Regions from separate parts of the Paenibacillus sp. FSL H7-0323 genome, predicted to be linked through region 1. Evidence: riboswitches for the same ligand, from Rfam matches in the RefSeq annotation. Region 1 holds a riboswitch; each other region holds the start of a gene.
The links. A riboswitch is a leader RNA that binds a small molecule or an ion and turns the genes downstream of it on or off. The one in region 1 is predicted to bind thiamine pyrophosphate.
Positions count from the first base shown of each region.

Region 2: it holds a riboswitch for thiamine pyrophosphate, as region 1 does, so the genes downstream of both, MHH89_RS00900 (thiamine phosphate synthase) here and thiC (phosphomethylpyrimidine synthase ThiC) in region 1, are expected to answer to the same signal.
Region 3: it holds a riboswitch for thiamine pyrophosphate, as region 1 does, so the genes downstream of both, MHH89_RS04015 (ABC transporter ATP-binding protein) here and thiC (phosphomethylpyrimidine synthase ThiC) in region 1, are expected to answer to the same signal.
Region 4: it holds a riboswitch for thiamine pyrophosphate, as region 1 does, so the genes downstream of both, MHH89_RS24185 (ABC transporter substrate-binding protein) here and thiC (phosphomethylpyrimidine synthase ThiC) in region 1, are expected to answer to the same signal.

Region 1 covers NZ_JBBODB010000001.1:4,154,862-4,163,093, forward strand. The annotation lists gene MHH89_RS18755 (alpha-amylase family glycosyl hydrolase) at 1-746, opposite strand, end outside; gene MHH89_RS18760 (phosphotransferase) at 1,000-1,986, opposite strand; gene thiC (phosphomethylpyrimidine synthase ThiC) at 2,072-3,814, opposite strand; TPP riboswitch at 3,918-4,027, opposite strand; gene MHH89_RS18770 (beta-galactosidase) at 4,099-6,150, opposite strand; gene MHH89_RS18775 (helix-turn-helix transcriptional regulator) at 6,321-7,154, shown strand; gene MHH89_RS18780 (hypothetical protein) at 7,210-7,734, opposite strand; gene MHH89_RS18785 (hypothetical protein) at 7,765-8,232, opposite strand, start outside.
Region 2 covers NZ_JBBODB010000001.1:166,204-174,435, reverse strand. The annotation lists gene MHH89_RS00925 (fumarate hydratase) at 1-939, opposite strand, end outside; gene yfbR (5'-deoxynucleotidase) at 1,042-1,647, shown strand; gene thiH (2-iminoacetate synthase ThiH) at 1,731-2,846, opposite strand; gene MHH89_RS00910 (thiazole synthase) at 2,880-3,647, opposite strand; gene thiS (sulfur carrier protein ThiS) at 3,703-3,906, opposite strand; gene MHH89_RS00900 (thiamine phosphate synthase) at 3,945-4,550, opposite strand; TPP riboswitch at 4,664-4,765, opposite strand; gene MHH89_RS00895 (SDR family oxidoreductase) at 4,853-5,725, opposite strand; gene MHH89_RS00890 (GDSL-type esterase/lipase family protein) at 5,963-8,074, opposite strand.
Region 3 covers NZ_JBBODB010000001.1:851,383-859,614, reverse strand. The annotation lists gene MHH89_RS04030 (amino acid ABC transporter ATP-binding protein) at 1-132, opposite strand, end outside; gene MHH89_RS04025 (amino acid ABC transporter permease) at 146-814, opposite strand; gene MHH89_RS04020 (amino acid ABC transporter substrate-binding protein) at 868-1,704, opposite strand; TPP riboswitch at 1,927-2,030, shown strand; gene MHH89_RS04015 (ABC transporter ATP-binding protein) at 2,229-2,924, shown strand; gene MHH89_RS04010 (ABC transporter permease) at 2,905-3,681, shown strand; gene MHH89_RS04005 (ABC transporter substrate-binding protein) at 3,678-4,715, shown strand; gene thiM (hydroxyethylthiazole kinase) at 4,757-5,551, shown strand; gene thiD (bifunctional hydroxymethylpyrimidine kinase/phosphomethylpyrimidine kinase) at 5,575-6,405, shown strand; gene thiE (thiamine phosphate synthase) at 6,386-7,051, shown strand; gene MHH89_RS03985 (pseudouridine synthase) at 7,032-7,724, opposite strand; gene MHH89_RS03980 (DUF3934 family protein) at 7,839-8,021, opposite strand; gene MHH89_RS03975 (hypothetical protein) at 8,138-8,232, opposite strand, start outside.
Region 4 covers NZ_JBBODB010000001.1:5,365,211-5,373,442, forward strand. The annotation lists gene MHH89_RS24175 (ABC transporter permease) at 1-553, opposite strand, end outside; gene MHH89_RS24180 (thiamine-binding protein) at 550-843, opposite strand; gene MHH89_RS24185 (ABC transporter substrate-binding protein) at 922-1,971, opposite strand; TPP riboswitch at 2,133-2,243, opposite strand; gene MHH89_RS24190 (hypothetical protein) at 2,402-3,853, opposite strand; gene MHH89_RS24195 (MFS transporter) at 3,926-5,146, opposite strand; gene MHH89_RS24200 (pyridoxamine 5'-phosphate oxidase family protein) at 5,307-5,726, shown strand; gene MHH89_RS24205 (response regulator transcription factor) at 5,846-6,520, shown strand; gene MHH89_RS24210 (HAMP domain-containing sensor histidine kinase) at 6,517-7,944, shown strand; gene MHH89_RS24215 (ABC transporter ATP-binding protein) at 8,015-8,232, shown strand, end outside.

The DNA.
Region 1 (8,232 bases):
GGAGTTATCGTTGGTGTTGGTGTAGCTCCGGCCGAAAGGGTCACATAGTCGATATTAATATTCCCGCTATCATCCGAGTCATATTTATAAGCAAGCGTGTTATTTCCTGCCTGTAAAGAGAGTGTTTCTGTTTGGTCTGCCCATGTATCCCAGTTGGTCAGGTTGGCTAATGTTGTCTGTGTAACCTTTATTCCATTGACATAAATGGACACTTTTTTAGCACTGCCGGATGCATTAGCATAGTGAAGCGTGGCATTATAGGACCCTGCTGCGGAAGCCTGGACGTTAAAAGTGGTGGCTGCTCCTGTAGTTGTATATCCATCAACAAAACCAGTGCCCGAATATCCAGTGTGATTCGTATTTACTTTTGCACCACCAGATAGGGATGCACTCTCTGCTTCGTATTTTCCGGCGACCGGAATAACAACCGTCCAGTTCTTCCCGCCGTTATTGTCCCAACTATCCGTTGGAGCCGTGATGTGATAACAATAAATTAGGGTGGCACCTTCCTGAACATTGAGGTTGGCGATGAACGTGGTTCCATTTTTGGTCATCACCGTGTCCGTAGTATTAGCCCAGTTATTCGTAGTCCAATGTAAGGTCACAGCTGCCGCTGTAGGATTGGTATAGGTGACTGTATGATCCGTATTGCTGGCCGATGCTCCACCCGATAAACCAAATAAACTAAAAATGAGTGAAAAAATAATTAACCACGAAATATAACGCCTGGATTGTTTGGATACCAAGTAAATAACCTCCTCATAATTTTAAGTGCAGCTTACGATTTTAAGCCCATCGTGATGTGCAAACGTTTGCAAAAATGAGAAAAAAAGAAATACTTAATAGTTTTAATCTCCTCCTTCAATGATTAATAAGGAAAAAACTCATTGTATGCGTTTACAAACGGTTCAATATCTGATGAATTTTCCTTGTTAAGATTATAGGCGCCAAACTTTTGCTGGTCAATGCATCTTTTAGGCTATAATTCAATCGTTTTCACTATAAGTTCCCTAAGATAGCAGGTAAATTGTTCAGGTTCTTAGCCAGCCAATTCATTTCTTTTGCAAAACGTTTTGGAGGTACACTATGTTTGTCCATCGCGGCATTAATCCACCACGGGCTTTCCATATACCACAACAACTGCAATGATTTTGTTAAATACCCCTGCTCCACCGTTCGTTCCTCACGATATCCGTCAATAAATGCTGAAGCTAGTGCTCCATCTAAATCTTCATCTAAAGCACATGACATCACTGCTCGCGCTACATCAAGCTGCGGATAATCATATTTGAACCGATCAAAATCTAGAATTGCAGACAATTGGCTATCTTGAAATAAAAGATTATCAACCCATAAATCACGATGTGCCCATCCAGCTACAAGTCCTTCGAATATTTCCGGATCTATTTCTTCAGTCGCTCTCAGTTGTATCTCTAGGTCAGTGATGAGTGAAGTTTTGCCCATTTCCTTTGATTGTTGTAGGAGTACATTCCAATGTTCTAAACGTTCCTCAGGGCTTTGGGGAATAAATTGTGGGGTTCTTTTCAAACTAAGGGTCCCATCATTTAATAAACGATGCATTTTACCTGTGGCACGACCCAAATCAAACATTTGAAGGATGTTAATTTTGCCCGGCTCTATGACACGCCCTTCACAATATTCCATAACCATAAACGTCTCTCCCATATCTGATTCCAGTAAAACTTTATGGTTATAAGCCAACAATTCGGGACATGGGAGTCCCTGTAGATACAATCTTTTCTGTTGAGAAAAGGCGAAGCTCAGCTCTTCTGGGTTATACAATTTATATCTTTTTTTGTTGTATTGTTTAAGTAGAAATGGTCCTGAATCCGTTATGATTTTCCATTTAAGATTTAACCAGCCACGTTTTATTGGGGTAGCATGAAGGACTTTCAATCCAAAAAAATGATAGAAACTATTACTTAAATCCTCTAAAATGGCTTCCTCTGAACGAATCGCTTCCAATTCATCAACTCCTATCTATTCAAAGTATAAAAGAAGAAGCCGCCAATGACGACTTCTTTTAGATATTTCTTTTTAGCAGAAAAAGTTATCTATAAATGAGGCTCCCGCCTTGGAGAAACTCTTGCGCCTTCTCTTGCATTCCTGATTCAATTCTCGTCGTATTCCGGATATTATGAGAGATCTTCATACTGCAAAATTTCGGCCCGCACATGGAACAGAAATGAGCTGTTTTAGCGCCTTCCGCAGGCAATGTCTCATCATGATATTCGAGCGCTCGCTCAGGATCTAACGATAAATGAAATTGATCACGCCAACGAAATTCAAAACGGGCTTTCGAAAGAGCATTATCCCGGTCTTGTGCTCCTTTATGCCCTTTCGCCAAATCTGCGGCATGAGCCGCTATTTTATAAGTAATGACCCCTATACGTACATCTTCCTTATTAGGCAGGCCAAGATGTTCCTTCGGAGTTACGTAACATAACATAGCTGTACCGAACCAACCAATCATCGCTGCACCTATAGCAGAGGTAATATGATCATAACCAGGCGCAATATCTGTAGTCAGTGGACCTAATGTATAAAAAGGGGCTTCGTTACAAGTTTCAAGTTGCTTATCCATATTCTCTTTAATCAAGTGCATCGGCACATGTCCTGGACCCTCTACCATCACCTGTACATCATGACTCCAAGCTATAGCTGTTAATTCACCTAACGTCTCTAACTCGGCAAATTGTGCTTCATCATTCGCATCAGCAATCGAACCCGGACGTAATCCATCGCCTAGGGAAAAAGAAACATCGTACAGCTTCATGATTTCACATATCTCTTCAAAATGTGTATATAAAAAGTTCTCTTGATGATGCGCAAGACACCATGCCGCCATGATGGAGCCACCTCTTGAAACAATGCCTGTCATACGTTGTGCAGTCAACGGGATATAACGAAGCAGAACCCCCGCATGAATGGTAAAATAATCAACCCCTTGCTCCGCTTGCTCAATGAGCGTATCACGGTATACTTCCCACGTTAAATCTTCCGCTTTCCCATTCACTTTTTCCAACGCTTGATAGATAGGCACCGTTCCAATAGGAACAGGAGAATTACGGATGATCCACTCGCGTGTCGTATGAATGTTTTTACCTGTTGAGAGATCCATTATATTATCTGCACCCCAGCGGGTGGCCCATCTCATCTTCTCTACCTCTTCCTCTATGGATGAGGATACTGCGGAATTTCCTATATTGGCATTGATCTTCACTAAAAAATTGCGTCCAATAATCATTGGTTCACTCTCTGGATGATTGATATTCGCTGGAATGATGGCGCGGCCGCGGGCTACTTCATCTCTTACAAATTCCGGTGCCACATTCTCACGAATCGCAACGTATTCCATTTCCGAAGTAATAATCCCTTTGCGTGCATAATGCATTTGAGAGACATTACGCCCCTTTTTCGCTCGCAAAGGTTTTCTATGGAGCGCTGGAAACACTTCCGCCACAGCTTTTCCCGTTGCATTCCCGTTATCTTCAGGCTTCATGGTTCTTCCTTCGTACGCTTCCGCATCCCCTCGTTCCTCAATCCAGCTTAGACGATTGGGCTCTAACCCCTGACGAATATCAGTATGAATATTAGCATCCGTGTAAGCCCCGCTTGTGTCATAGACATGAATTGGGGCATTCTCCTCTTCGCCGTCTATGCCCGCAGTTGGACTAAGTGAGATCTCCCGCATAGGCACCTGAATATCAGGCCGTGAACCCTTTACATACACTTTTTGACTTGCTGGAAAAGCTGATAGATTGATTGGATCGTTGTTCAATTCGCTTGTCATCTCAATTCCTCCTATAAGGTGATTTGATCAAGCGGAGACGGTCTACTCCCCCACAAATAGAAAAGGCCACATCTGTATAAGATGCGGCCTTAGAGTAGACAAATAGAAATAGAACTCCATTTCCTCCGCTGGCATTATCCAGATCAGGTTTGACGGTCGATAGTTATAACTATCCTCTCAGCCTGGTCCCACCAAGCTCCCGTGACTATATAATTGCTACTTCAAAGTATAACCGAAAAGAGAAAATTATCCAAATCTACTCAAATGTGAGATCAATGTATACGTTAGTTTAACACCAATACCCCAAATCCTTCCAGAAGCACCTCGCCCGACAATGTTGTGCCGCTCAGTAAATCTGTTTTGGTCTCATGAAGATGGATCGTGACAGGAGTCTCACTATAATTAAGCAAAAAAGCATAACTGGAAGAAGCTCCGGTACGGACTTGCAGTTCTACCTCTTCTGGGAGCTCCAGCCAATCTGCTGGTGATTGTAGATCAATTAAATTTATGATCTCAGCCGCTGCCTGTTCATTAAATACGGCTCCGTAATACCAAACCTCACCCTTGCCGCGACGATTTCTAGTTACCGCCGGTTTTCCCGCATAATAATCAGAGGCGTAGACCGCCATCACTTCAACCGAAGCTTCCTCTATTTTGAGAATATCATTAAAGTCATCTGCTCCTGTAACGACTTCGGTCACGCCCGACCAGCTAATTGTTGTTGGCTGACGACTGCCCTTAACCATTGTGAATTCTTCAACTGTGATCCCGCATAGATCCTTAGCAGCACCTGGGAAAGGACGCATATAACATTGTCCGCGCTCATCCTTATAGCCGGTTCTACAGCCGAAGATCAGTTTGCCGCCTTGCTGAACATATTCATCCAGCAGTGCTGCTGTCTCATCTGTCATAATCGCTGGGTGAGGATAGATAAGCACGTCGTACCTTGCAAGCTCCTCCAGCGTTGTTTTTTTGCGTAAATAGAGTACGTCATTCGGGATATGCTTCCGCTGAAGCGCCTTGTACCACTCCTTATTGCTCTTCCACATAAACGGGCCATGCCAAACATCGTATTCTCCATCCCACTCATTGTCATAATCACGAACAATAGCAATGTTAGCCTGATTACGAGTACCGACAAACGCATGACCTGCTGCTGCCAGCTCCTGACCGATCTGCCCCGCTTCCCGCACTCTCCGGTTAGGCTGATTATGATAGTCATTGATTCCATGCCAATAAATTTCATTGCCCATCGTAGCTGTCCGCCAGCGGAAATATAACACCATATCTGCTCCATGAGCGATCGACTGATAGGTCCATAACCGCATCTGCCCGGGCTTTGGAGAAGGCATATCCATCCGGTTCACCCAGCCACCCGGGCCCGACTGCTGCTCCATAATGCAGAAATTCGGGGATATCGAACGAACAACAGATAACGACAGTCCCCAGCCTCTATCATTCAGCGGATTCCGCTCATTCGGGTCATAAAAAATAGTAGAGAACTGAGGATAGGAATCATAGCTGAAGAAATCCAACAGTTCATCCGTCATTTCATGGCTATCGAGATGCCCGAACAGACCGTTCGTGGTTACCCACTGCTTAGGGGCAAGTTTACGGATGATATCCGCTTGGTTTTTGGCAAAAGAATTTGTATTGTCCGAAATAAACCGTTTTTCATCCAATGCCTGATGAGGATTGGGTTGCTTCGGTACTGGAGTCGGACGTGGAAGATAGACCTGAGACCAGTCACTATAGCTTTGATTCCAAAAAACAGCTCCCCAAGCCTCGTTCAAATGCTCAAGTGTAACATATTTCTGCTGTAGCCATTCCCGGAAAGCCTTATGGTCACTCTCCGAATAAAATTCACTGATCTCACAGTTGAGCTCATTATCAATTTGCCAGCCAACTACACCCGGATGATTGCCGTAATGTTCAGCCATTTGTTCTGCAATACGCGCACACAGTTCCCGGTATTTAGGACTGCTGTAATTATAATGACGGCGCATGCCATGCTGAAGTGTAACACCTTCGTAGGTTACATTTAAAACTTCGGGATACTTATCAGTCAACCAAGCTGGAGGCGTCGCCGTCGGAGTACCAAGTACAACCTGAAGACCATATTTATGTGCTAGATCAATCGCCCGATCAAAGAGCCCGAACTGAAACTGCCCTTCTGCCGGTTCAAAAATAGACCAAGCAAACTCCCCCATCCGAATGATCGTAAAGCCGAGTTCACGCATCCGGCGATAATCGTCCTCCCACATGTTTTCTGGCCAGTGCTCCGGATAATAACAGACGCCAAGCTCGAATTTTTCAGTTGCGACAGGTTTCTTCATCATTACCTCCAAAGTATTAAAAATATGCTTTCAATATTATATAATTCTATTGTAGTATCAATGATAAGAGGTCTTATATAACAAAATATTGCTATCATATAACAATCTTGCGTTCATTGCCTTAATCCAACTTGCGCTCTGTTGCGCTACAGAAATGGGTGCTGCCAAACATGAAGAAACAATGGTATTTGCCGACACCGGCTTTTTCAAAATATGTCTGTTATCCTGAATTTTTGGGACATTACACTCACTTTCCACAACATACAGAGAGAAGAAGCGAAGGGTTTCTGGGGAGTTATAACCTGCATTTGATCTTTGGTGGGGAGGGTTATGTATTCCATGAGGGCGAACGTATTCCGATGAGTAGAGGACGAGGTTTTCTGTACCCCAAAGGGGCTTATCAGCAATACGGCTCTGACCCAGGCGAGCCTTGGGATGTCCGCTGGGTTCATTTTAACACTGAAATTGTCCTTCCCTTATTAGAAGAAGTGGACCAGTCTCGTGCATACCTGTTCACTTTTGATTTGGATGCTAAGCTGGACGAGCTATTCGAGGAAATGTACCTACTGAGTGCTTCCTACGTGACCCGTAGCGAGCCAAGACTATCTGCTCTGCTGTATGAGCTTCTAGTAAACTTGCTGCAGAACTCCGAGCCGCTTCACGGCTCAGTACCGCACGAGGTTAGGCAGTCCATCCGCAGTGCTGCAGATATCATTCATGTCGAATGTGCCAGCCCTTGGTCTCTTGAATCGATGGCAAGATTGACCGGTTACAGCAGCTATCATTTTCTAAGGCTGTTCCGGGTGGTTATGGGTAAAACTCCAAACCGTTATTTAACCGATTGTCGGCTGGCTAAAGCCAAGCTTTTACTGGTTTCCACAGGACTCTCCATTGCTCAGGTTGCGACTCAGTCCGGTTTTGCCCAGTCCAGCTATTTCATTAAAGTGTTCAGAAGGTTTGAAGGCATGTCTCCTGTGAAGTACCGGCAGGCTTTTGGGGCGTAGAGGATCTTCCTTCAGTCCGTAGAGATTCAATCTTAGTCTCTTGGATTTATCACCCTTAAAGATCATCCTTAAGAGAAATTTCACTCTCAATATCTAAACTTATTGTTTCGGAATGAAGCTCCCCTTCATTATCATTCCATGTAATAGATAAAGTGGTGTTTTCATAATTTTGTCTATTTTTATTTAATTCGTCATACGAATACGGACCTGTTATAGACGCGATATCAGTGTTACTTAATATTGAAACGGGTCCATCCGTTGACCTAGCTTCATTTACAAGAACTGTTTCATCCTTATTATTATTGTTTTTTTCATTGACTTCATACTTATAATAGCTACTATTCACTAAAGCGCTTGGGTCTCCCTTGAATACTAACTTCCCATGTCCCCGTAAAATTTTATTAGATGAAATTATTATTTTGTAATCTAAAACATCCCATGTATCCCCTGTACCCTTAAGTGTATATACTTGAACACCAGTGTTTAAATTTGTTTCGACCTCTTTATTGAAATATAAATAACTCCATATCGCATTCGAAATAATAACCACAGCTACAAGTACTAGGATTAGTTTTTTCATATCTGCTCCTTTATAAATACTCCCCAGCCATTATTTATATCTTAAATTCCACTCCTTAGACCATTTCGGGAAAGCTTCTCCGGTCAATTCTTCGAGTGTATTCCCATCAATGGTATAAACCCAGCCCATATGTAATTCAGCGAAATCAGGAAAACTATAGCCTCCTATCACTTCATCGTCTGCTTCTTGCAGAAAAATCAGGGTTTGTTTTTTTGTATTATCCTTCTCATTATCTAAGGGGTGGTTTTTAACGATGAACTTACTTGTAGTTATTTCCTTGCCTATATAATCGATTGGATCAACACTTTGAACACTCCAATATTGTATGTATGGCATTTCCGTCAGCAGTTTTTTATCTAATAAATATTCAGAAACAATTCCTTCATTACTAATGATCAGATAGCCCATATCGGTAATAAATTGTTCAGCTTTGCTATATTCTTTTTTTGAATTATCGCTAATTTGCTCCTTACTACATCCAAATAAAAAGATTAAGAA
Region 2 (8,232 bases), 4.0 Mb from region 1:
TTCAGATTCATGTGCCCCTTCATCATCTACAGATATCCCTGTACCACTCTCATACAACCAATCCTCTATATTGCCTGCGGATGGATCAACCAGCACCCCTTGGCGGCGGAAGGCCCAACAGTTATAAGCAACGGATACGAAAAAGCTAGCTGGCAGACGATTCATTACGCCAACCTTACAGCCCAGCAGCGATACTTCACCACCAAAGCCCATCGTGCCAATTCCAAGCTTGTTAGCATTCTCCATAATATAGTCTTCCAGCTTACTAAGGTCTTCTATTGGATTAACATCCTCCACTTTGCGGAACAGCTGCTTCTTAGCCAGCTCGTAGCCAGTCGTACGGTCACCGCCGATACCCACGCCAATAAAACCGGCACTACATCCTTGTCCCTGCGCCTGATATACCGCGTGTAAAATACATTTACGGATTCCGTCAAGATCCCGACCCGCTTTGCCGAGTCCTTCTAATTCTGCCGGGAGACTGTATTGAATATTTTTATTCTCGCAGCCTCCACCCTTCAGAATAAGTCTAACGTCTATTTTATCCTCTTCCCATTGTTCGAAATGAAGGACTGGTGTGCCTGCACCCAAGTTATCTCCGCTATTCTCACCTGTTAATGAATCTACAGAATTGGGACGAAGTTTACCATTCTTGGTCGCTCGTACAATGGCATTATGAATATCTTTTTTCATCTCAATCTGATTGATTCCCACAGGGGTGTGAATGATAAATGTAGGCATTCCCGTATCCTGACAGATCGGAGACACTTGCTGCTCAGCCATTCCGATATTTTGCGCAATCGTGGTTAAAGCAAGACCGGACCGGGTAGCCCTGTCTTCCAGCGCGCGACCTTTTGCAACTGCCCGGCGTACATCTCCCGGCAAATTCGTGGAAGTTTCTACGATAAGGTTATAAATACTGTCTTCAAAATGCTGCATCTTCATTCAAGCTCCTCTCGGCAGTTCCAGGTTATCTAAAGTTTGATACAATTAGTATAATAATATCATACCTAGCACCGCATGAAAGGGGTTACTTTAAAATTGAGCTACCATTTTTCTGCCTATCTATATCGTCTTCAGTATATTCAGCGCTGGAGCTTGATGCGCAGCACCGCACCGGAGAACGTCGCTGAGCATTCTTTTCATGTTTCATTGCTCACACATATGCTCTGTTCCATCGGTAATGTTCATTTTGGACGTTCACTAAACGCGGAACGAGCAGCAACCATAGCTCTGTTCCATGATGCCAGCGAAGTGTTCACAGGTGACATCGCCACGCCGGTAAAATACAACAATCCTCGCTTGCTCACCAGCTTCCGGGAAATGGAGAAAGTTGCGGCTGATCGCTTAACTGGAATGATTCCATCAGAGCTGAAAAGCATCTACACTCAGCTTATACGGCCGGAAGACAGCCCTCCCGATTCGGAGGACATTCTGCTGCACAGCTATGTGAAAGCCGCTGATCGGCTGGATGCTTATTTGAAATGCGTATGGGAAGTTGCTGCAGGAAACCGAGAATTTGCCGCCGCGAAGGAGCAGACAGCAGCAAAACTTCGTGGGCTTGACCTGCAGGAAGTGGATTATTTTCTGACTCATATGGCACCGAGTTTCGAAATGTCTCTCGATGAGCTCTCTGCCGGAAACTAAACACCCTCTATACAATAAAAAATGGACCTCCGCATGAATCTCGCAGGGGTCCATTTAGTGATTAATAATTGATAATACAAGCGTTACGTTGTTGATTCGGTCAGGATATCCCAGTCTTTAAAAATGGGCTGCAAACCCTTCGTATATAGCATTTCCGTAATCTCCTGCACACTACGGCTATCGGATATTTCGAATTGCGGAGTTCCCCCTGCATTAGTGTGACCGCCCACCTCAGTAGTGACCCCGGCTGACATCTTTGTTATTCCTAGATGAATTAAATGATCGCGTAGAGAGGCAGGCTCTCGTGTAGATAAAGTAATGCCCGAACGGGGTAAAAATAACCGGTATGCCAAAATAATCTGCACTAGCGATCGGTCGGTAACATCACACTCCGGGTTAAATTCCCCTAAATAAGGCCGAAACCGTGGAGGTGACAGACTGATCTCGCAATCTGGATACCGATCCTGCAAATAGCGGGCATGCATGGCACTTTGGAATGCCTCTTGCCGCCAATCATACATCCCGAGCAACGTACCAATATTCACAGAACGAAAACCTGCCTGACAGCCGCGTTCAGGTGCATCCAGGCGATTCCGGTAGTTTCTTTTAGGCCCTTTAACATGCAGCTTTCTGTAAGTCTCCTGGTGGTACACCTCTTGGTATAGTGTTAATCCATCCACCCCTGCTTGAAGAAGCTCTTTATATTCTGCAGTTGATAGAGGATTTATCTCAATACTGACAGAGGAAAAAAATTCCCTGAGTACATCTACACAATCCTTAATATATGAGACAGGATTCTCCCGGCGCGATTCACCAGTCAAAATGAGGATATGCCGCAGACCTGTAGCTGCAATCTTCTCAGCCTCCCTGCGAACCTCCTCCAAGGACAGCTTTTTACGCGGAAAATCATAAATGGAGCTGAAGCTGCAGTAGGTACAATGATTCACACAAAAATCCGCAAGATACATCGGTGTGAACAGCTGCATCGAATAACCAAAATGTGCACGGGTCAGTCGCTGTGCAGCCAACGCCATCTCCTCTAGCAGCGGCGTTGCTGCCGGAGAGAGCAATGCCAGCAAATCATTTTCGTTCAGCTTGTCTTTTCCAAGCGCCCGCCTAACGTCATCCTCCCGGAACTCCTTCCACAGCTGCTCATAAGGATACTGCTCCAAGCGGGCCAGTGTGTCAAAAAAGCTCATGCTAATCTTCCCTCCTTTCGTGACCTATCAAATTCAGTTCAAAAATCCAGTCAACGGTGACGAAGCAAAAGCAACTTCTTCTACAGGACCGAGTCCTGCCAAATAAGCTTTGCGGCCAGCGGCTATCGCCTCGCGGAACGCTTCCGCCATGACGAGCGGATTACGTGCCGTTGCAATAGCCGTATTAAGCAGAACAGCAGCGGCCCCCATCTCCATTGCTTCCGCCGCTTCCGAGGGCTTGCCAATTCCGGCGTCTACAATAATCGGCAAATTCACTTCTTCAATAAGAATACGCACAAGCTCCTTAGTGCGCAGGCCGCGATTCGTCCCGATCGGCGCACCAAGCGGCATCACAGCAGCAGCACCGGCATCTCTCAGACGTAAAGCAGCCGAAAGGTCCGGACTCATATAAGGCAGTACTACAAAACCCTCCGCTGCTAAAATCTCTGTAGCTCGTATGGTCTCCAGATTATCTGGAAGCAGGTATTTCTGATCATTGATCACTTCGATCTTGACCCAGTTCCCCAGTCCCGCAGCTCTTGCTAATCTTGCAATACGGACTGCCTCTTCCGCTGTACGCGCTCCTGAGGTATTAGGCAGAAGAGTCATGTGACCGGGAATGTGGTTCATGATATTTTCTGCTCCACCTTGCGGGTCCACTCGGCGAAGCGCTACAGTAATCACCTGAGAACCAGAGCTTGCGATCACTTCGGGGATCAACGTATTCCGGCTATATTTTCCGGTTCCGATAAATAATCTACTGGTTAATTCGATGCCGCCAATATGTAACGGGTCATGCATGAAATTACCTCCCTTTGGTTCGTATAAATTTCTCAAAATTCTATACCGCTCCATCTCAACCCCCACCAACAAAGTGCACCAGTTCCAAACGATCATCCTCGCTCAGAGCAGTACTTTCATAATTCTCCTTACTGACAATTTCTCCATTCAGCTCAATGATCATCAGACGACCCGACCACTCAGGAAGACTGATCAAATCAGCTATAGTTTGAATACCACCAGAACACTCTGCGGATTTCCCGTTAATCAACAGCTTCATTCTGAATCACCCCCTTCGCCCATGCTGTTACCTCCAGGCTATGAATGAACCGCCTTATGAATAGCTTTGGCGGCCTCATAAGGATCATCCGCTCCGCAAATACCGGACATCACAGCAACTCCTGCCGCACCTTGTCTAATGATCTGCGCCGCATTAGCGGGGCTAATTCCTCCAATCGCAATTACAGGAATAGAGCTGGTCTCCACCGTTTCTGCAAGCAGCTCTAACCCACGTGCGGGCAGCCCTAACTTGCTATCCGAGGGAAATACATGACCAAACAAGCAATAATCAGCTCCCTGCTCTGAGGCATTCGCCGCTTCTTCCGGAGAATGAACCGATCTCCCCAGCCGAAGCTGAGGTGCAATTCGCCGGGCTGTAACCGGACTCAGACTGTGCCAAGCCAACTGAACCCCCGCGGCACCAGCTGCCAATGCTACATCGATCCGGTCGTTGATTATCAGTTTGGTAGCGGGCATACCGGCAGCCAACAGCTGCTGTGCCGCAGCGAGCAGTTCGCATGCAGGACATTGCTTATCTCTCAGGTGAATATAATCGACCCATGTCTGCACCGTGACAGCTAGTTCAACAAAATGTCTCAGCTGTAGCTTGCCGTCTGATATTAGATGGATCTCAGCTTGCAACATCACGATCTCCTCTCTCACTTCCCTGTAGGTCAGTAAAAAACAAAAAAACTGCCCCCCGTAAGGAAGGCAGTCAGAATCTGTATATAGACGGCACTACAAATAGCCCGACAACAGAAATTCGTTCTCCACTTCCCTACGCTGGTCTTAACCAGATCAGGTTCAAAGGGTCCGGAAATCCATTCCGTCTCAGCCAATCGGCACCCCTAGTGACATAAATATACAATTTTAAAATGCTAACGTGGTTTATAGTAACATATTTTTTTATTGAAATACACCCATTTATTCACATTAGCTGTACTGATCTAACCGTTTACTACCTCGCCACCATTTACATGAATAACCTGTCCAGTCACATAACTGGAATCGTCAGAGGCCAGATATACATAGGCTGGTGCCAGCTCTTCTGGTTGTCCAGGCCGTTTCATAGGCTGTGTACCTCCAAACTCGCTAACCTGTTTTGCATCAAAGGTAGAGGGAATCAGCGGTGTCCAGATTGGACCTGGTGCAACACCGTTTACCCGTATGCCCTTCTCTGCCAGATTCGTGGACAAGGATCGTGTGAAGCTAAGAATAGCTCCTTTAGTTGATGAATAGTCCAGCAGCTGCGGGCTTCCGCGATAAGCGGTAATTGAAGTTGTATTTATAATTGTAGATCCTGCTTTTAAATGAGGCATAGCTGCTTTTGTTAAATAGAACATCGCAAATATATTCGTACGGAAAGTACGCTCAAGCTGCTCGGAAGTAATATCCTCGATCTTAGCTTGCGGATGTTGCTCTGCCGCGTTATTGATGAGAATATCAAGCTTTCCTAAGCCCTCCACCGTCTGTTTAATAAGATCCTTACAGAATTTCTCGTCACCGATATCACCTGGAATTAGGATACATTTGCGGCCTTCCTGCTCGACCTGACGTTTAGTTTCCTCTGCATCTGAGTGTTCATTAAGATATGAAATGACCACATCAGCGCCTTCTTTAGCAAAAAGCACAGCAACTGCACGCCCAATTCCGCTGTCTCCACCGGTAATTAACGCCGCCTTGTCTTGCAGTTTACCTGCTGCTTTATAATTTGCCGGCTCGTATTTGGGCAGCGGCGTCATTTCACTCTCAATCCCTGGCTGATGATGCTGCTCCTGTGGGGGTAAGGTTTTTGTAGCTTGTTTATTGTTGCCTGACATCTTCCCTATCTCCTCTCGTTAAGCAAATTGATAGTTAACTGATCGTCTTAGGATGGCACAACTATGCACGTTTATACGCTGGGTTTGTCATTTTCTTAAATCGCTTTACGAATCTTACTTACCACAATGAAAGTAGATATAAACAACCGTGAGAGATATACTGCTGTAAGTGGAGAGGAATTCACTGCATACAAATAGACACAGCATCGCTGCTGTGCCTTGAATTGTTCACCCTAACTATTTTAGAGAAGAAACATGATTTTCTGCATTCACTTCATGTTCCAGCACCCACATAAAGTACAGAGCTTTGGCCGCTTTCTCCCGGGTCACTATAGCTTTAGGTTCTAGTTCTGTCCCATTGACCATTTCGCCTCTGGCAATCCCCACTTCAGATCTAATGAGTCCTAATTCATATGCACTTTTCACTTTTGAAATTAAATAAGGAGAAATGTCCGCTGTATCAACAAGCTGCGTCCAGGATACAAGAGGATAGTACATCGCACCTCTAGCTCCTGGCTCCAAATTCGAATCATAGCCAGGATCTCCTGGCACTACTGCTGTGCCGTTATAATCAGTCATGTACTTAGGTTTATTAGCAAACTTTACTTGGTAAACATCATAGAGAATAGCACCCATCGATTCACGTGACAGCTTACCTTTCGGATAATAGGCAACATCAGATCTTTCCACTTTCATTAACTTAGAAATACTGCGTGTGAATTCAGCAACTGTCATCTCCGTATCCGGATTAAAATTCCCTTGACGGTCTTTGCCCACTACTCCCAGCTGGATTAATTTTTCAATTTGATTACGGTAATAAGCAGCTTCCCCAGTCGTCGTATCATTCGTTATTTCCGGAAAAATCTTACCCCAGTTCCCTGTTAGTGCCGCATGCTTAACGTTCCCTTTAAGGTAAGGAGTAATGGAGGCAGCAGTAGAATCGCCAGTAGCACCTTTCTCTACAAGCTCCGTGACAATCATCCGTGAAAATTGTTTGGCGAGCGCTTCTTTAAAATGAGTCCCATCGACTTTCTTTGAAGGATGCCCGTTAGCGTAACTTCCGTCATTTGTTTTGCCTGGCGTTTCTCCGGCTTCAATAGACATGAAGAGGGCTGTTATTGCTTCTACACCGATCTCGTTATAATATTTCAGACTTTCCGAGTTAAGGTCAATAAGTGTAACTCCAGATTCATCTGCGACCCGTTTAAGAATATCTACAAACTTTCTTGATTTAAAAGAATTTTCATAGATATATCCCGGACTTGCATTCCCTTTAATTCTGGACATTGGGGTTACCAGTACTGGTATCATACCCCGGGCTTGAATCGCAGGGAGATAGACTTCTTTAAGGTAATTTTCATACATTGCTTCTGTCGAACCTCTGCCGTAACGTCTGAACTCATCTGCGCTCTCATCATTGTGTCCGAATTGAATAAACACATAATCCCCAATGCTGCCATTCAGTAAAATGTCGTTCAGTCGACCTTCTGTATAGGCATTTTTAAACGAGCGTCCCCCCATGGAATAGTTAGTTACACTCAATTTATGTTGATTAAACATACTGCCAATAATCTGGCCCCAACCACTCATTGGTGCTTCGTCGAAGGTGTAGGACTTGACCGTGGAATCTCCAAGTATAAATAAATTCGGAAGAGCTCCAGCCGCTCTATGCTGAGTCAAAATCGGTTCCAGTATGATCTCCTCAATCCCCACAGCTGTGTTCACTTTGTTCGGTTCGATCTCAATATCTATATGGTCACGGCCGTTTACATACGTATAAGTCCACTCTTTCCCTTTGGCTACAGCCGTATGCTTGACGGGTACAAGCTTTGCAGCGTCCCAATGTCCACTTTTCAACAAGCGGCTGGTCTGCATTCCGGATACTGACACGATCCCATCCTCTGCGTCAGAAGTCGTTTTTACATATATGTTGTAGGTTCCAGGGGGCGCATCCATTCGAAACGCCATACCGTAGTTGTTATAATTATCTTTCTCAGATTTAGGTTCAGCAAAAAAATTAGGCTCTGTGATGAAAAAACCTGTTCCATCGGATGTAATTGAGTCGGTGTGCACTTCTCTGGCGGGTAAAGCGTTGGTCTCTTCAACAAAACCATAACCTAAAGATGAGTCATACAATTGTACACCGTGATTAGGATCATACCTGACGGATTGATACCCTGTTTTAACTTGGTTTGTAAAATTGAACTTGTATACGCGTGCAATTTGGGTTGGAGGTTGCCTCTCTGCCCCATCTTTTATAAAGGCTGCCTCTGTTGTACCGTGAGTAAGAGTCAATGAAGCCATTAGTAAAGAAGATAAGATTAGTATATTCCTACACAACTTTCCCACTTCATTACACTTCCTTCCGTTTCTCGAAATACTTCCCTAGGTTCCTCCATTATCCCTGTTCTCTAAAGTGATTCAAATGATGATTTCATTCTTTTTTTTGACCTTTTGTAAAGAAAACTATGGAATGATCAACGGCTCGCACTGCAAAACGGTCATAT
Region 3 (8,232 bases), 3.3 Mb from region 1:
CAGCAGTGTAGTTTTACCGGAGCCGGATGGCCCAATAATGACAAGTACCTTTCCATGCTCCATTTTCAGATCAATACCCTTTAACACTTGGAGTGCACCGAAGGATTTATGCAAATTAATGATTTCAATCACAAGTATCTCTCCTTTAGGTCGCAGAGTAACGATCGAGTCGTTTCTCCAAGTAATTTTGCAGCGCCGACAGCACAGAACAGAACACTAAATAAAACAATCCTGCTTCGGAGTATACCAGCAGAGGCTCATAAGTGGTAGAGGCTACCTGCTGAGCAGTTCTAAACATCTCCGTATAGGTGATGATCGCTGCAAGCGATGTATCTTTGACCAAGCTAATAAAAGAATTGGATAACGGCGGTACAGAAACGCGTGCAGCTTGTGGCAGAATTACGCGGCGCAGAGCCTGCCCACGAGTCATCCCGACTGAGAAGGCAGCTTCCCACTGGCCTTTATGTATCGACAGGATAGCAGCGCGTACGATTTCCGATGAATAAGCCCCTACGCTAAGGGTAAATCCAATGGTGGCGGCAATGAAAGGGTCGAGTACAATACCAACAGCCGGCAAACCATAAAATATAATAAATAGCTGCACTAACAACGGGGTTCCCCGAATGACCCATACATAAAAACGGGCGATTAGCTTCGGAATTACCCACGGTGAAAGACGTGCCAACGCGGTTAGGATCGCCAAAATCAATCCAAGCACAAAGGAAAGTAGCGCCAACGGAATGGTAAAAGCCACCCCGGCTTTAAGCAGGGGTAGCAGTGTATCTAAGAAAATTTGTATTTTGCGGTCATCCATTATTCAGACATCCTTTTTAGCTTCTAGGCTTAATTAGCCTTGCTAGCCTTGTATTATTTTGAAACGTCAGCTCCAAAGTATTTCTCGGAAATTTTCAAGTACGTTCCATCACTTTTCATCTCTTTAATCGCATCACTGACCGCATTCACCAGCTCATCATTGCCTTTCAGGAATACCGCGGCACTTTGTGAGCCTTCAGGAATCTCATCAACCACTTTAATTTTTGCATCTGGTTTTTGTTTTTTCAGATCCAGATAAGACAAGCCATCATTCACAGTTGCATCAATACGTCCCGAAGTCAGCAGGTCCATCGCTTGATTGAAACCGTCCGTAGCTACGATTTCAGCACCGTTCTCACGAGCGATGTCGGATAAGTTACTGGTCAGGGATTGTCCGGCTTTTTTACCCTTTAGATCAGCAAAGGTCTTAATATCCTCATTGTTTTCGCTCACGATCAATACTGCCTTGGATACAATATAGGGTTCAGAGAAATCATATTTCACTTTGCGATCTTCGTTAATGGAAACTTCATTAAAAATGACATCAAACCGTTTCGCATCCATCCCAGCAAAAATACCATCCCACTGAGTTTCAAAAAATTCAGCTTCAACACCTAAACGTTTGGCTACTTCTTCGGCAATTTCCACGTCAAAACCCGTCAATTTCCCCGCAGTGTCATGATAAGTAAAAGGTGCATAAGTCCCTTCTGTACCTATCCGCAATTTGCCGCTGGCCTTCACAGCCTCCAAACTGTTTTGCGCTGAAGATGCTGCTCCACCATTCGTTCCAGCTGTTGGTTCAGCAGCCGTATTGGTATTCGAATTATTGCCGCAAGCCGCTACAAGGACCACGGTTAACGCCAATATAATAGTTAAACTCCATTTTTTCATTATTAAATCCCCTCTCTCTATCCGGTTTTTTTCCGGTAAATTGAATAGTACACTGCCATCACATGATCGTCAATACTTTTTTCCGATTATATGCATCGGAATTGTAATATTAACTAGATTTCTACTTATATCTTACCCAATCTTGGATTAATCCTTCACTTCTTTCTCTCTTTACTTCTCAGAAAGATATGGTATATTTATAAACAAATTAATATGGACCTGTTATTTCACTAGGGGAGTCGGTTGACTGAGACGGAGCTTCAAGCTCCGGACCCTTGGAACCTGATCTGGATCATACCAGCGGAGGGAAGTGGAGCAGAATTTTCATCAAGCATGTTAAGTGTTATTATGCAGAATGAACTTTTTGACCCATTCATTTCCTCTGGAAATGGATGGGTCTTTATTTGTTTGGGCGCTCCACAAAAATATTAGGAGGTTAGATCATCACGACCATTTTATCTATTCAAGGCCTAACCTACTCTTTTCCGGAAACTGAACAACCCCCTGTATTCGCAAATCTATCCATGGATATCAGGCAAGGGGAATTCGTCTCCGTAGTAGGTGCTAGCGGATGCGGGAAAAGCACATTTTTCAAAACGGTTGCCGGTTTACTCGAACCTACTCATGGAAAAATAAAACTCCCTACGCTCCCCTCAACCGCTAGTCGTTTAGGTCAGATCGCTTATATGCCTCAGCAGGATTTATTGCTGCCTTGGAGAACAGTGCTCGACAACTGCCTTTTGCCCTGGGAGATCAAGCCCAGATTTAGTAAACAGAAAACGATCACTCAGATTCGGGAAATGTTGGCCCGCTTCGGCTTAACAGATGTAGAGAAGGCTTATCCCCATGAACTTTCGGGAGGTATGAAACAGCGAGTAGCATTTCTGCGCACCTTAGTGGCTGGAGGCGGAAGTGGTCTTATGCTGCTGGATGAGCCCTTTGGCGCTCTCGATGCCATGACCAAACGTGAGATACACCGTTGGCTGTTGGAGTTATGGGGTGAACTGAATCAGACGATTATGCTCATCACTCATGATCTGGAAGAAGCCCTATTGCTCAGTGACCGGATTTATTTATTATCTGGCGGTGCGCACAGCGAATTACAGGAGATCATTGTCGATCTACCAAAACCAAGACATTATAAGATGAACTATGAACCCCGGTTTATAGCACTACGGGCAGAGTTGGAGCGAAGATTGCATGCAACCTATACCTTTTAAAAAACATCTAGACAACTATGGTCCCTTCCTTCTTCTGGTACTGCTCATTCTTGTAATCTGGGAGTCAGCTGTTCGCCTTCACTTGATTCCAGCCTTTATTCTCCCTGCACCTTCATCTATTGGCATCGCATTGATCGAGCACAGGCAATTATTATTTGGACAGCATTTATTGGCGACGTTACAGGAGATACTGGTGGGTTTTGTCCTTTCTGTGATTTTTGGTGTATTGCTGGGCATTGGAATGTTCCTGTTTCGCCCCGTAGAAAAGGCCATCTATCCCTTCCTTATCATTAGCCAGACGGTCCCATTAATTGCGCTATCCCCCCTTTTTATTATGTGGTTCGGATATACGCTGTGGAGCAAAGTGGCTGTGGTGTTTTTGACGGCTTTTTTTCCAGTCGTAGTGAGTACATATGATGGACTTCGTACAAGTGGCCAGACTTACAAGGACTTATTATTAACATTTGGTGCAAACCGCTGGCAGCTGCTTGTCAAAACCCAAATTCCACTGGCATTGCCTGCTTTTTTCTCTGGCTTAAAGCTGTCCATTGTATACTGCGTCATCGGAGCTACTATCGGGGAATGGCTCGGCGGCAGTAAAGGACTCGGTTACTTCAGCCGCAGAATGGCCGGAAATATGCAGAGCGATGAAATGTTCGCGGCTGTATTTCTGCTGTCCGCGCTTGGTGTTGTGCTTTTTCTGGCGATAGCTTTACTCGAACAATTATTTTTAAAGAAAAGAGGATCTAACCAATGAATCATTTAAAATCCCCACAACGAGGACTTATTTCTGTATTTCTAGTATGCACACTTTTGCTCTTAAGCAGCTGCGGGAAGGCAGACAAGCTAAATAACAACTCCCAAACCGGTTCCTCCAATACCGATAATAAGCAGTCACACAAGCTGACGATTATGCTTGATTGGTATCCCAATGCCGTTCATTCCTTTCTATACGCTGCGCAACAGCAAGGATTTTTCCAAGAGGAAGATTTGGATGTCGAGATCAAAATGCCTGCGGACAGCAATGACGCCCTAAAGCTTGTAGCAGCAAATCAAATTGATCTAGCGCTCAGCTATCAGCCTCAGGTGCTTATGGCACGCGGCGAGAAAATCCCTGTTCGTTCGATTGCAGCTATCGTGCGGCATCCACTGAATCATCTGATGGTTCCTCAGGCAGGCAGTATTCATAGTCCCAAAGAGCTCGCAGGAAAACAAATCGGCTATTCCTCCATTCCGCTCTATGAAGCAATGATTCGGACAATGATCCAGAGTGATGGAGGCGATCCTTCATCCGCCAAGCTGATTGACGTAGGTTTTGACCTTATCCCTGCGATCTCTACAGGACAAGTGGACGCAATAATGGGCGGGTTCATCAACCATGAACAACTGATCCTTGAAAAAGAGGGACATCCGGTCACCTCGCTTAATCCAACGGATTACGGAGTACCTGACTATTATGAGCTTGTGCTGGTGGCCAGCGAACAAGGATTGCAAAATTCTGAAGCCTACTTCAAAAAATTTCTAAATGCCATAACAAAAGGACAGGAATTTGTGGAGCAGAATCCTGAACAAGCCCTGGATTTACTGGTTGCACATGAAGATGCAACTTCACCGCTCGACAAGGAGATTGAGAAAAAAAGTCTTGAGATTCTACTGCCACTGATGAATGCTGGCGATCAATCTTTTGGTTATCAAGACCCGACATCTTGGGAAAAGGTTCAGCTGTGGTTATCCACCAACGATCTTCTACCAGAAGATATTAAAGCACAGGAAGCTTTTATCAATCTGTAACGTTTAGTTAGTTATTCATACAAGCTTGAGGAGGAATTATGATGAGTTACTTAGCCAAAGTACGGGAATCCAACCCGTTGATCCACAACATCACTAATATTGTAGTAGCCAATTTCTCAGCCAACGGTCTGTTGGCGCTGGGTGCCTCTCCCTTTATGGCGGATGCCCACGAAGAAGTGACCGACATCGCCGCTATGTCGTCTGCTGTAGTTCTAAATATAGGCACACTCAATGACTACGCCATTCAATCTATGTTGCTTGCTGGTAAATCCGCTAATAAACACGGGGTTCCCCTAGTGCTTGACCCGGTAGGTGCAGGCGCAACTTCTTATCGGACCGCTGTCACTCAAAAACTAGTGAATGAGATGCAAATCACCGCACTGCGGGGGAATGTGGCTGAAGTCGCTAATGTGATTGGGGAGAGTTGGTCCATTAAAGGGGTGGATGCTGGCGAAGGTGAAGGCGATGTAGTCCTTTTGGCTGAAGCTGCTGCGAGGAAGTTAAGCTGTGTGGTCATCATAACTGGAAAAGACGATGTGATCACGAATGGAAAAAACACTTATATTTCCAGCAACGGTCACCCTATTCTCACGAAGGTTACAGGAACTGGCTGCTTGCTCAGCGCTGTTGTGGGTGCATTTCTCGCGGTAAGTGGCGGTGCCTCGTTGGAGGCCGCAGTGGAAGCTCTCTCCTTCTATGGAGTAGCCGCTGAAATCGCCGCTGAACTAACAACTGGTCAAGGGCCGGGAAGCTTTCAGGTTGAGTTTCTAAATCAACTGACATGGGTCACGCCAGAAGTCTTCCTAGAAAGATCTAGCATCAAACAGCTCAGTTAATGACCCTCAAAGGAGTGAATTCGATGATTATATCCAAAGCTCTAACCATTGCCGGCTCCGATAGCGGCGGTGGTGCTGGCATTCAGGCCGATCTAAAAACCTTTCAGGAGCTTTCTGTCTATGGCATGTCCGTCCTCACAGCTGTGACAGCGCAGAATACGCTGGGTGTCCAAGGGGTTTATCCAGTGACTCTGGAAGCTATAAATCAGCAGCTTGATTCTATAGGACTTGACCTGCAACCAGATGCCGTAAAGACCGGGATGTTATTTAACAGCGACATCATCCGCATTGTGGCAGATAAAATTAAGTATTACGGCTGGTCTAATCTTGTAATTGATCCTGTGATGGTCGCTAAAGGAGGGTCCACACTGCTGCTGCAGGAGGCGGTTCAATCCTTAATCAGCCATCTGCTGCCCTTAGCATTGGTGACGACACCCAATATTCCCGAAGCCGAAATGATCACAAAGATGACGATCTCCACCATCGAAGAACGCAAAAAAGCAGCCAAAATCATTCATGGCATGGGCTCCAAATATGTAGTGCTAAAAGGGGGACATGATACCTCAACCACAGCCGTAACCGATCTTCTATATGATGGTCACGAATATACCTTATTGGAGAGTAGCCGGATTCAGACCAGACATACGCATGGTACAGGCTGCACCTATTCAGCAGCAGTTACCGCCGAGCTAGCCAAAGGCAAATCCGTAGCTGAGGCCATTCAAACTGCCAAAGCATTTATACAAGCGGCGATTGAGGACGAGTTGGGCATAGGGGCTGGGCATGGACCAACCAATCATTTTGCTTATCAAAACAGACTGCGAGGGATAAACAATGCAACGAATGAACAGTGAACATCTGCGAGATCTATTAAAAGTCTATTTCATTATGGGCAGCGTAAATTGCCGTAAAGCTCCTGTTAAGGTGCTGCAGGAAGCGGTTGCTGGAGGCATAACCATGTTTCAATTCCGTGAAAAGGGTACCGGATCCTTAAGCGATAAGGCACGACTTAATCTTGGCAGACGACTTCAAAAGATCTGTCATGCCAATGGCGTGCCCTTTATCGTGAATGACGACATTGATTTAGCGATCGCACTTGATGCGGACGGAATTCATGTAGGACAGGAGGATACCCCTGCATTGGCGATCCGCCAGCTACTTGGAGAGAATAAAATCATTGGTGTATCCGCTCACTCCTTCGCTGAAGCTCAGCAGGCGATTGCCGATGGAGCCGACTATCTGGGCGTGGGTCCCATTTATCCTACGTCATCCAAGGAGGATGCCAAAGCTGTTCAAGGCACTGCGATGATTGAAGAACTAAGAAATAAAGGCATTACCATCCCTTTGGTTGGCATTGGGGGAATCACGCTGCAAAATGTTGCACCAGTATTAACAGCTGGTGCGGATGGGATCTCTGTTATCTCAGCGATTGCCGGAGCTGAAGATATTACCACAACTGCCAGAGGCTTCGTTGACAAAGTCAGTTTAAGCGGGACATAAGCTCATACAGCTCTTCACTGCTTAAATGCCGCCATTGTCCCAGCTCCAAGCCGTCTAATGTAATATTCATAATTCTTATGCGCTCCAGCTTTAGCACTCTATATCCTAACTCCTTGCACATTCTGCGTATTTGCAGATTAAGACCTTGAGTTAGGATAATTCTAAACTGACATTCTGTGATCCGATAGACCTCACAAGGTTTCGTTGTGACTCCAAGAATGTTCACGCCGCTAGACATCTCTTGTAAGAATTCTGACGTAACCGGTTTGTCTACATGAACTACATATTCTTTTTCATGCCCATTCTCGGAACGCATCATTTTATTTACAATCTCTCCATCGTTGGTTAACAAAATGAGGCCTTCCGAGTTTTTGTCTAATCTGCCAATCGCAAAGATCCGTGAAGGATACCCTACAAAATCAATAATGTTCCCAGCCACATGTGGGGCTGCTGTACAGGTAATGCCTATCGGCTTATTCAAAGCGAGATACACTGGCTCCCCTTTACTGCTTGTTATCGGCTCCCCATCGATCCATACGATATCCTCTGGCTCTATAAGAATGTTCGCCTCACAGACAATACCGTTTACAGTGATTCGACCTGCTGCAATTAATCGTTTGGTTTCCCTTCTGGAACAAAAGCCTGTTTCGCTTATATATTTATCGATTCTCACTGCTGATCCTACTTTCATTCTATATACTTACCTTACCTCTAGTCATAAAAAAACACCTGATTTTAACGATCAAAATCAGATGTTAACCTTCAGGAATAACCCAGTTTAAGGGAGCTATTTGGTGCTTCCGCTTTTTTTCACGTTACTGCCCTTGCTTCCACTTGCACCTTTAGCACCTGGACCCGTCGTTGGATCACTTTTAGCAGGTTTAACTGGTTTTGCTGTTTTGTTCCAGCGTGTCCAGCCTTTACTCCCCGTACCTCTGCCTGTGCCGCCACCTTTACTTTTTGCACCCATCATATCACTCCGTCAGTCATTCAGAATTCGTATATTTTATACACTTTACCTATCTTACCACACTCTCAACCTTTCTGTTTAAGTAATAACAAATGCTTCATCTAACTAGCCACTGTTTAGAATTTAGCATCTTTATTCATTTCATGAATATCAAAGGTATCCTGATGTATTTCGATGGCGATGACGGTGTCCTTTTTTTCAAAAAATTGCA
Region 4 (8,232 bases), 1.2 Mb from region 1:
TAGCAGATATTTTTACGCCGGAAAATAGTGCCGGGATAGAAGAGGGCAGCTCCAGCTTGGTGAAAATTTGCCACTTGCTTGCGCCAGCCATTTTCATATAATTCATCATGACCTGATCACTTTGGGCCAGACCGCCCATCGCAGCGACAGCTACCGGGAAGAAACATACTAGTGTAATCAGCACGATTTTGGGCAAAAGACCAAAGCCGAACCAGATAATGAGCAGGGGTCCGAGCGCGATGGAGGGAACATTTTGACTCAGAATAATAAGTGGATAAAAAGCCCGTCTAGCCCAAGGCAAAAGATGCAAAAGCAAAGCAACGATCAGGCCTACCCCCGTACCAATGGGAAAACCAATTAAAGTGAGCCGCAGCGTAGCCATCGTATGAGCCCAAAGACCAGAAGCGTTACTGGTGGATTCACGAGCAATATCAGCAGGACTCGGCAGAATCCAGGATTCAATATGAAATACAGATACAGATAGCTGCCATACGGTTAAAAAGAAGACGACCGCCACAAGGGGCGGCCATATTAGCTTCCAGGTCGATCTCACGGCCGATATTTCTCCGTCAATTTATCCATGCTGATTCCGTTAGGATTATGAGCGATTTTGATCTGCGAAATTACGCTTGGACTGCCTGCTTCGATCAACGCCTCCTGCATCTGACGCACAACCTCCAGCAGCTCGCTAAGCTCACCTTCCATTGTGGTTTCCAGCGGATTCACTTGATGTTTAACACCGGATTTCTGAATGACCTCAATCGCTTTATCTACGTATGGGATGGAATCCTCGTTGTTCGGAGTTTTTGGAATTACTTGAATGCTTAGTAGGGTGTTAGCCACAATAATCAATCCTCTCATTTTATAAGGTAAGTTCAAAAAGCCAACTTTGATAACGAAGTAATTCATTACAATTGTTGTTTACTCCGCCGGTAAAAAATCATTACTGAATGCACTAGCAGCATCCAGCGGTTTATCCAGCAACTTCAGATCATACATCCAGTCGCCGTAATTTTGCCAGACCTCGGTTTTTTGCTCGCCCCAGCGGGCAGCATCGTCCTTGTATTTTGGGCTAAGCCATTTTTGGCTAGCTAGGACAAGGTCGGCGTCCAGGTCAGGAACGGCCTTCGATAACATACCGGCAGCCTCTTCCGGATGATCTATGGCATATTGATAACCTTTTGATGTGGCTTTCATGAAGGCCTTCACCAGATCAGGATGATCTGCAATTTGCTTCTCACTCGTCGTCAGCACAGGCGTGTAATAATCGAGCTGCGGCGCATAATCCTTTAAGTACAGCATATCCAATGGCTCGCCACGCAACTCAGCCTCAACACCAGTCCAAGCGTAGAAAATCCAGGCGAAATCAATGTCACGTTTGACGGCGGTAAAATAATCAGCTTCACCGATACTGATCAGCTTCACCTTTTTCACATCGCCACCTTCAGGATCCATGATAGCTTTCATGGCTGCTTCTTCGGCCGGTGAGCCCCAGCCTCCGTAGGTTTTACCTTCAAAATCCTTTGGTGATTTAATATTGCGATCTACTGGAGCAGCGAATCCCGACGTATTATGCTGAATAATAGCTGCTATCGAGACAAGGGGCACGCCTTGTAGACGGGCTAGCGTTAATCCTTCTTGGGCGCTGATGCCAAATGCGGCTTCGCCAGAAGTAACCATAGTATCAGAACCCGCTGCGCCTGGCTGAACGATCTCGACGTCCAGACCTTCTTCAGCGTAGTAACCAAGATCCTTAGCTACGTATAGACCGGTATGATTTGTGTTCGGTGTCCAGTCGAGTGCGACTTTAACTTTGGTGAGCTCTTTTGGAGCATCCGTCCCAGCCGCAGCAGTTGGATCAGTAGCATTTGCTTTGTTTCCGGCTGTATTCCCATTGTTGCTGCCGCATCCGGCAATGGCAAGAATGAGTACACAGGTGAGGCACAACGTAAGTGCTTTTTTAAGGTGCATGTCTTCTTCTCTCCTTTAAGGTTACAAGAATCCCGTCTTCACAACATGAACCGTAAGTTGTAGTATGTACGTTTTTCTACATCTTTTAGTGATCTTACAAAAAAAGCGCCCCGAGTGATCGGGACGCTGGCTTGGCGCAAGGTTAGTTAAGGTCACAGGGACCAGAACCAATTGGCGATTCCTACGCTGGCATTATCCAGATCAGGTATAAGGGTCAGTATCTTGTGGGATACAATCTCAGCCGGCCAATTCCAGCACCCCTGGTTCTATGAAGTTAACGGGTATTTCTATGTGCAATATAAGTAAGCATAAGTTTTGTACCCATACTTTATATCTTATATTTCTCGCATACGGTGTATTATAGACGGCTGTACTCGGAATGTCTAGTAGTGCACTCCTGAATTTTTCCAATCCAGTAGTTTCTTTTTTGCTAGTCTAGATCTTTATATTTCTTGCGGTGACGCCGTTTAAGCTCACTAACCAGCGCCCCTAGCGTGAGGACAACGCTGATCAGAATCCCGCTCATGATCACGAAGAGGGCAAGAAATTCAAAGGGAGAATAACCAATCATTTTACTCCATTGAATCTTTCCATCCAGATCGTCAATGACCTGATTCATGCCGTAAATCCCGCTTACTACCGTAAATACAGTAAGAATCATCAGCAGATTATCCCGTCGCTTGGATTGAAACTTATCCTGATACTGAAACAGGTCATTTAAGGTTTCTTTCACTTCCTCGAACAAAGCATCGTTTCCGTATACTTTACGCAGCTGAAGAAATATCTCCCGGCCCTGCGACTGGGAAATCAACTCCAAGAAGTAGAACTTTGCCGAGAACTTATTAATGGAGTAGATTAGATTGTCTATTTCCTCATAATCATGATTAATCCGAAGTCGGGAGTGCATATTGGCTAGCTTTAGCAGAACGATTTTGTGGAAAATATTGAGTAAAAATCCGTAATAATATTGCCCGTACATCTGGTTGGCTAGACTAACAGCAATCTCCTGTTCAGCGCGGGTCATGCAGCAAAAGGTCTGCTCATTCATCATATAATACGTGTCTGGACCCCAGCGATTATAGGAGTGTTCATGACAATAGTTCGCAATATATGCTGGATCGCTGGCACTGGCATAGGGCTTTCCGTTCAGATCAATTCCATCAAGCTGTGAGGCACGATAGCGCAGATTTACACTAATCTCATCAGAGCTTTCTTCATTCTGAAAGCCATAAAAAGCTTGCACCTGCATTCTTTCATCTACGAAAAAAGGAAGGGTCTCGAAATAAGCCCCATTGATATCCGATTGATCCAGATATGGCTCCAGTCCATCCACCAAATTTCGGAAGACAAAATCCTCTACCATCTCATAGGTCTGTTCCCCGCAATGAATATAAGTGTAATCATCCTGTATGAAGGTATTCTCTAGCGCACGGAAACGATCTGCGAATTCTAGGGCAATACTAAAGGGAATTGAATCCCCCTCCAGCTGGACACGTATCGTCACGAATCCAAGCTGAAAAGGGCATATGAATATATCCGTCGAGAGAATTTTGAAAAATATAGATTGCTGCGGAATCTCCAGAATGCAGTCGAGATTATTTACTCTGGAAAAACGGCGAAACGAGTCGGCATCCTTCCTGCGTGGAAAAAGGACATGTGCAGCAAACGGTAAATAGGTGCGCTCCATTCGTTCATGGGAAACACAGTAGCCATCTCCGTAATAGGCAGCTTCAAGCTCTTTATTATCCAGAAAAAAACGTGTGAAGCCGTCGTTCTGTAATTGCTGGATAAGCTGCTTAGAATCACCCTTTTTTATAGAAAAGGGAAATATAAACTGCATGAGCGCAGTATGTAACAAAGGCTCAGTTGAAGACTCATTCATTCATCGTCCATCCTTGTGCTCAGAATATGCTTATAGATCACATTACCCTAAAAGGATAACGTTGATACTGTTCTAAATACGGGAACTCTTTCCTTTCACCGCTTGCATGGACTGGAACCTCCATGCGGCAATGCTTAGCAGAAACAAGAAGGCGGCAAAAGCGGCAAGTAATCCGGCTGTTTGTGCCACTTCTAAATGGTCCATAGACCAGCCCATAAACAGAGGTAGCAAAGCACCGCCAACACCTCCGGAAGCAATCATAATGCTGGGTGTTGACTCTTCGGTGCCAGGCAGCATTTTGCTGGAGAAGACTAAAGCAATGGAGAAAATACCGGACATAAACAGCCCCAGCAGCAGAATTACAATGAAAGCAGCCATTCGATTGTCAGTGAACGGAAAGAGTGTCAGCAGTAACAAGGTAAGTAAACAGCTGCTGAGAATGTACACGCGGTAAGATATTTTTTCGGCAATTACACCCGCAAACAATCTTCCTGTAGACATCGCCAGCCAAAAGAAAGTGACTGTCAGTGCTGCGGCAGACTCCGTCATCCCTAGCTTGGCAATAAAGATAGCCGGCATAAAGTTGACTAAACTCATCTCTGTGCCTACATAAAGAAAAAAGAAAACGATGAAGATCCCTAACAGAATCCATTGCTTACCTTTATACGGAAATTTTTTGTTAGAACGTGAGCTTGAGGATTGCGAATTGTCTGCTCCTTGGACAGAGGCGCGTTCATCCAGCATTCGTTGTAGATTACCGAAATGCCCTCTTGTCCAGAGGATAAGAGAAATTAAGGAGAAGGCAGCGACGATTAGAAAGGCCAATCTCCACGCTCCGGCAGCAATGAGCGGACTGGCGATAAGCGGCATCACGAGTGCGCCTATCCCGAATAGCACTTCAAGCCGGCTCATTGCAATAGCAGTTCCTTCGGTTACAGCACCAATAATAATGGTGCCGATAACCGCTTCGATCATCCCGAAACCAAAACCTGCGGCAACAGCGATAACATACATCCAGCCCCAAGGCGGTAGAAAGGCGTAGGCAATTTCTGCAACTAGTAGAAGACTGGTGGCAATGAGGATGCCTCCACGTTTTCCGAAGCGGCGATTAAGCAGGGGAGAGACCAACACACCTGCTAAAAAACCAGCGAATTGACTAAAGATTAATTCACCGCCAGCACTATAATTTTGATCATAATGTTGCAGTAGAACGGGCAGAATAGATCCCAGCACAACATGTGCCAGACCGATAACGAAGTAGGAAAGACAGCCGATCCAAATCAGTTTTTTCACGAAGTAAGCTCCTTATCTTGAAGTAGTTTATGAGGTAAGGTCGGATTCAATGTGAACCTGAAGGGTACATTATAATAAGCACCATTGTTATGATAAATCCAAACGGTGAGCTTGGATATATAAACTTTTGTTTACATGCTTGAAGGGAGAGATTTACGTAATGGATAACAAACAACTGGAGCAACTCATTATTAAGGCATTGGATGACAACAAGTTCGGTTCCTTTGGTACGATCGAAGAAGGAAATAAGCCGAAAGTACGTTATATGGCCATTTTCCATGAGGGTTTGAGAATTTATTTGGCTACAAATCGCAAAACTCATAAAGTGGAGGAGTTATCCGATAATCCGAATGCTTTTGTACTGCTTGGCTATGAGGCAGGCGGAAGCAAAGATGTGCTGGAGATTGAAGCAACTGCTACCGTCTCTAAGGATGAAGGCTTGCGCTCCAAGGTATGGAATAAAGAGCTGGAGCCATGGTTTACAGGACCTGATGATCCTAATTATGTAATTTTGGAGCTTACTCCAACACGTATTGAGTATGTAGGCAGCAATAAAGAGCATGGAGTATGGCAGCCGTAAGCTATAGCTTTGAATTGATCAAACAGCCCTCCTATCCCATATGGGGTAGGAGGGCTGTTTGATGTGTTATAATGACTTCAACTTTTTAGGTATTCATATCGGGGAGGAGCTAAAGCTACATGAGCGTTACTCTGTTATATATTGAAGATGATCGTGAAATTGGCAGTGTAGTGTCTGCTGATTTAAGCGAAAGAGGATATAGTGTCCGCTGGTTACGGAGCGGCGAAGGAGCAATGGAAGAAGCCGGCGCCTGCCAACTGGCTATTCTCGATGTTATGCTACCAGGTCTGGACGGGTTTACGATCGGGCAACGTTTGAAACGTTCTTACCCTAAGCTGCCCATTTTGATGCTTTCCGCCCGGACCTCTATTGATGATAAGCTGCAAGGTTTGGAGTTCGCAGATGATTATTTGACCAAGCCTTTTCATCCGGATGAATTGGCCGCTCGAATTGAGGTGCTGCTCCGAAGGAATGGGGCATCGGTTCAGGATTCGCTCACACTTAAACATCTAGTCGTATATGAAGGGGATAACCGCGTAATGAATGCTCAGACTCAGGAAGAAATCATGCTTACAGGTAAGCAATTTCAGATTTTTTCCTATTTGCTGCGTCATCTTAACCAAATTATGACGAAGGAGCAGATCTACGAGGCCGTGTGGGGTGAGGCTTATATCGAAGGGGATAAAACTCTGATGGTACATATTCGTTATTTGCGCGAAAAGCTGGAGCTTGATCCGGGTAATCCGGAAATTATCGAAACTGTCCGTGGGATCGGCTACCGGGTAAGAGCATGAGAGGATTAGAGCGCATTCGCAAGAAACGTAATTCCTCCTTGTTATCAGGGTATTTGCTAATTATCGTATCTGCACTGCTATTTATCCCTGTGGTCCTTCCGTTGTCTTTTGTTGGCTACAATATTCTTAACGAAGTGACCAAAGGTGCCCCGCCTGTAGATACATCCCTGTATTCGAATATTGCACCGCTGGAGACTATGTGGCATAAAGAGGCACTTCACTTAGAAAATGCTTCTTCGGAAGCCATAAATCAGCGGCTGATTGAATTGAGTCGAAAATACACCGAGGCTACTATGTTTTGGGTAGACGGGCAGGGAAAAACCCAGTTGATTCTCACGCCTGAAGAAGGGGATAAGGATAAGATTTACCCTGAAGTTCCTGATCAGTGGACTGCGGCTGAGGCTATTTCATTTATGAAAGAAAGTACGAATCGTGATCCATTAGCCATCGTTGCTTTCGTGGGGGACAAAGTGGAGGCAGACAAGGGATTTATGGTGATGCAAATTCCAAGCAAGCTGCTGAACAAAGGGGCTTATGGGGGATTAGGGGCTTGGGCTTGGTATAACTTTGTGTTATTTACCCTTTTTGGAGGGTTCGCTCTGGTTTCATGGATGTTCTTTAGAAAAATTCGCAAACGGCTGCTGCAACTGCAAACCGCGATGACGATCACAGGCCCGGATAGAATGCCTAAGTCTATAGTGACAGGAAAACTGGACGAGATCGGTCGATTGGAGGAAGCTTTTAATACGATGGTAACTAAACTGGATGAAAGCCGACGCAGGGAAATAGAAGAGGAAGAGTTGCGTAAGCGTCTAGTCTCGAATTTATCTCACGATTTACGCACACCCCTAACCGTCATTCGCAGCCATATCCATGTTATGACCAAAGAGGATCTGACCTCAAAAGGTAAGCAGTCCTTACAGCTTATGGATGAGCGTATTGCGGATCTTAGCGTCCTGATCGAGAATCTTTTATCTTACAATCTGCTCAATAGTGGACGGGTAACCTTAAAGCTGGAACGTAAAGATGTTTTACGCTTGTTACGGGAAAGTGCGGCTGCTTGGTACCCCGTATGGGAAAAAGAGGGCTTCGATATTGATATTAACCTGGAAGCCGAACCGCTATTCTGGAGGGTGGATGAGGTCTGGTTCCGCCGTATTCTCGATAATTTGTATCAAAACATTGTACGACATGCCAGCAGCGGGCATTATGTCGGGATCTCAACGGAGCAACGTAATGAACAACGTGCCATAATTATTGCGGATCATGGTCGAGGCATTCAGAGTCCATCCGATTACAAGGGGGCAGGTTTGGGATTGTCTATCGTCGATCTTTTGATGAAGCATATGGAGCTGGAATGGGTTGTGGAGAGCACAGGCAAAGGCACTTCTATTGTAATCTTTGATCCGCGTCGTGAAATTTAAACAAAACTTAAACTTGGCACTTCCTTGTTCTTAACCTTGGGACGTTATGCTGTATACCGAGGTGAAGAACATGGAAGAAACAGTGATTAAAACTAAGGATTTATTGAAAAAATATCGTGGCCGGGCTGCGGTAGAAAATTTGAATTTAAATATCCGTAAGGGAGAGATTTATGGTTTTCTGGGTCCTAACGGAGCTGGGAAAACTACAACAATCCGTATGCTGCTTGGCCTAATTACACCGACATCTGGAAAAATTGAAGTGTTCGGCCAGGATCTTCGGAAGAATAA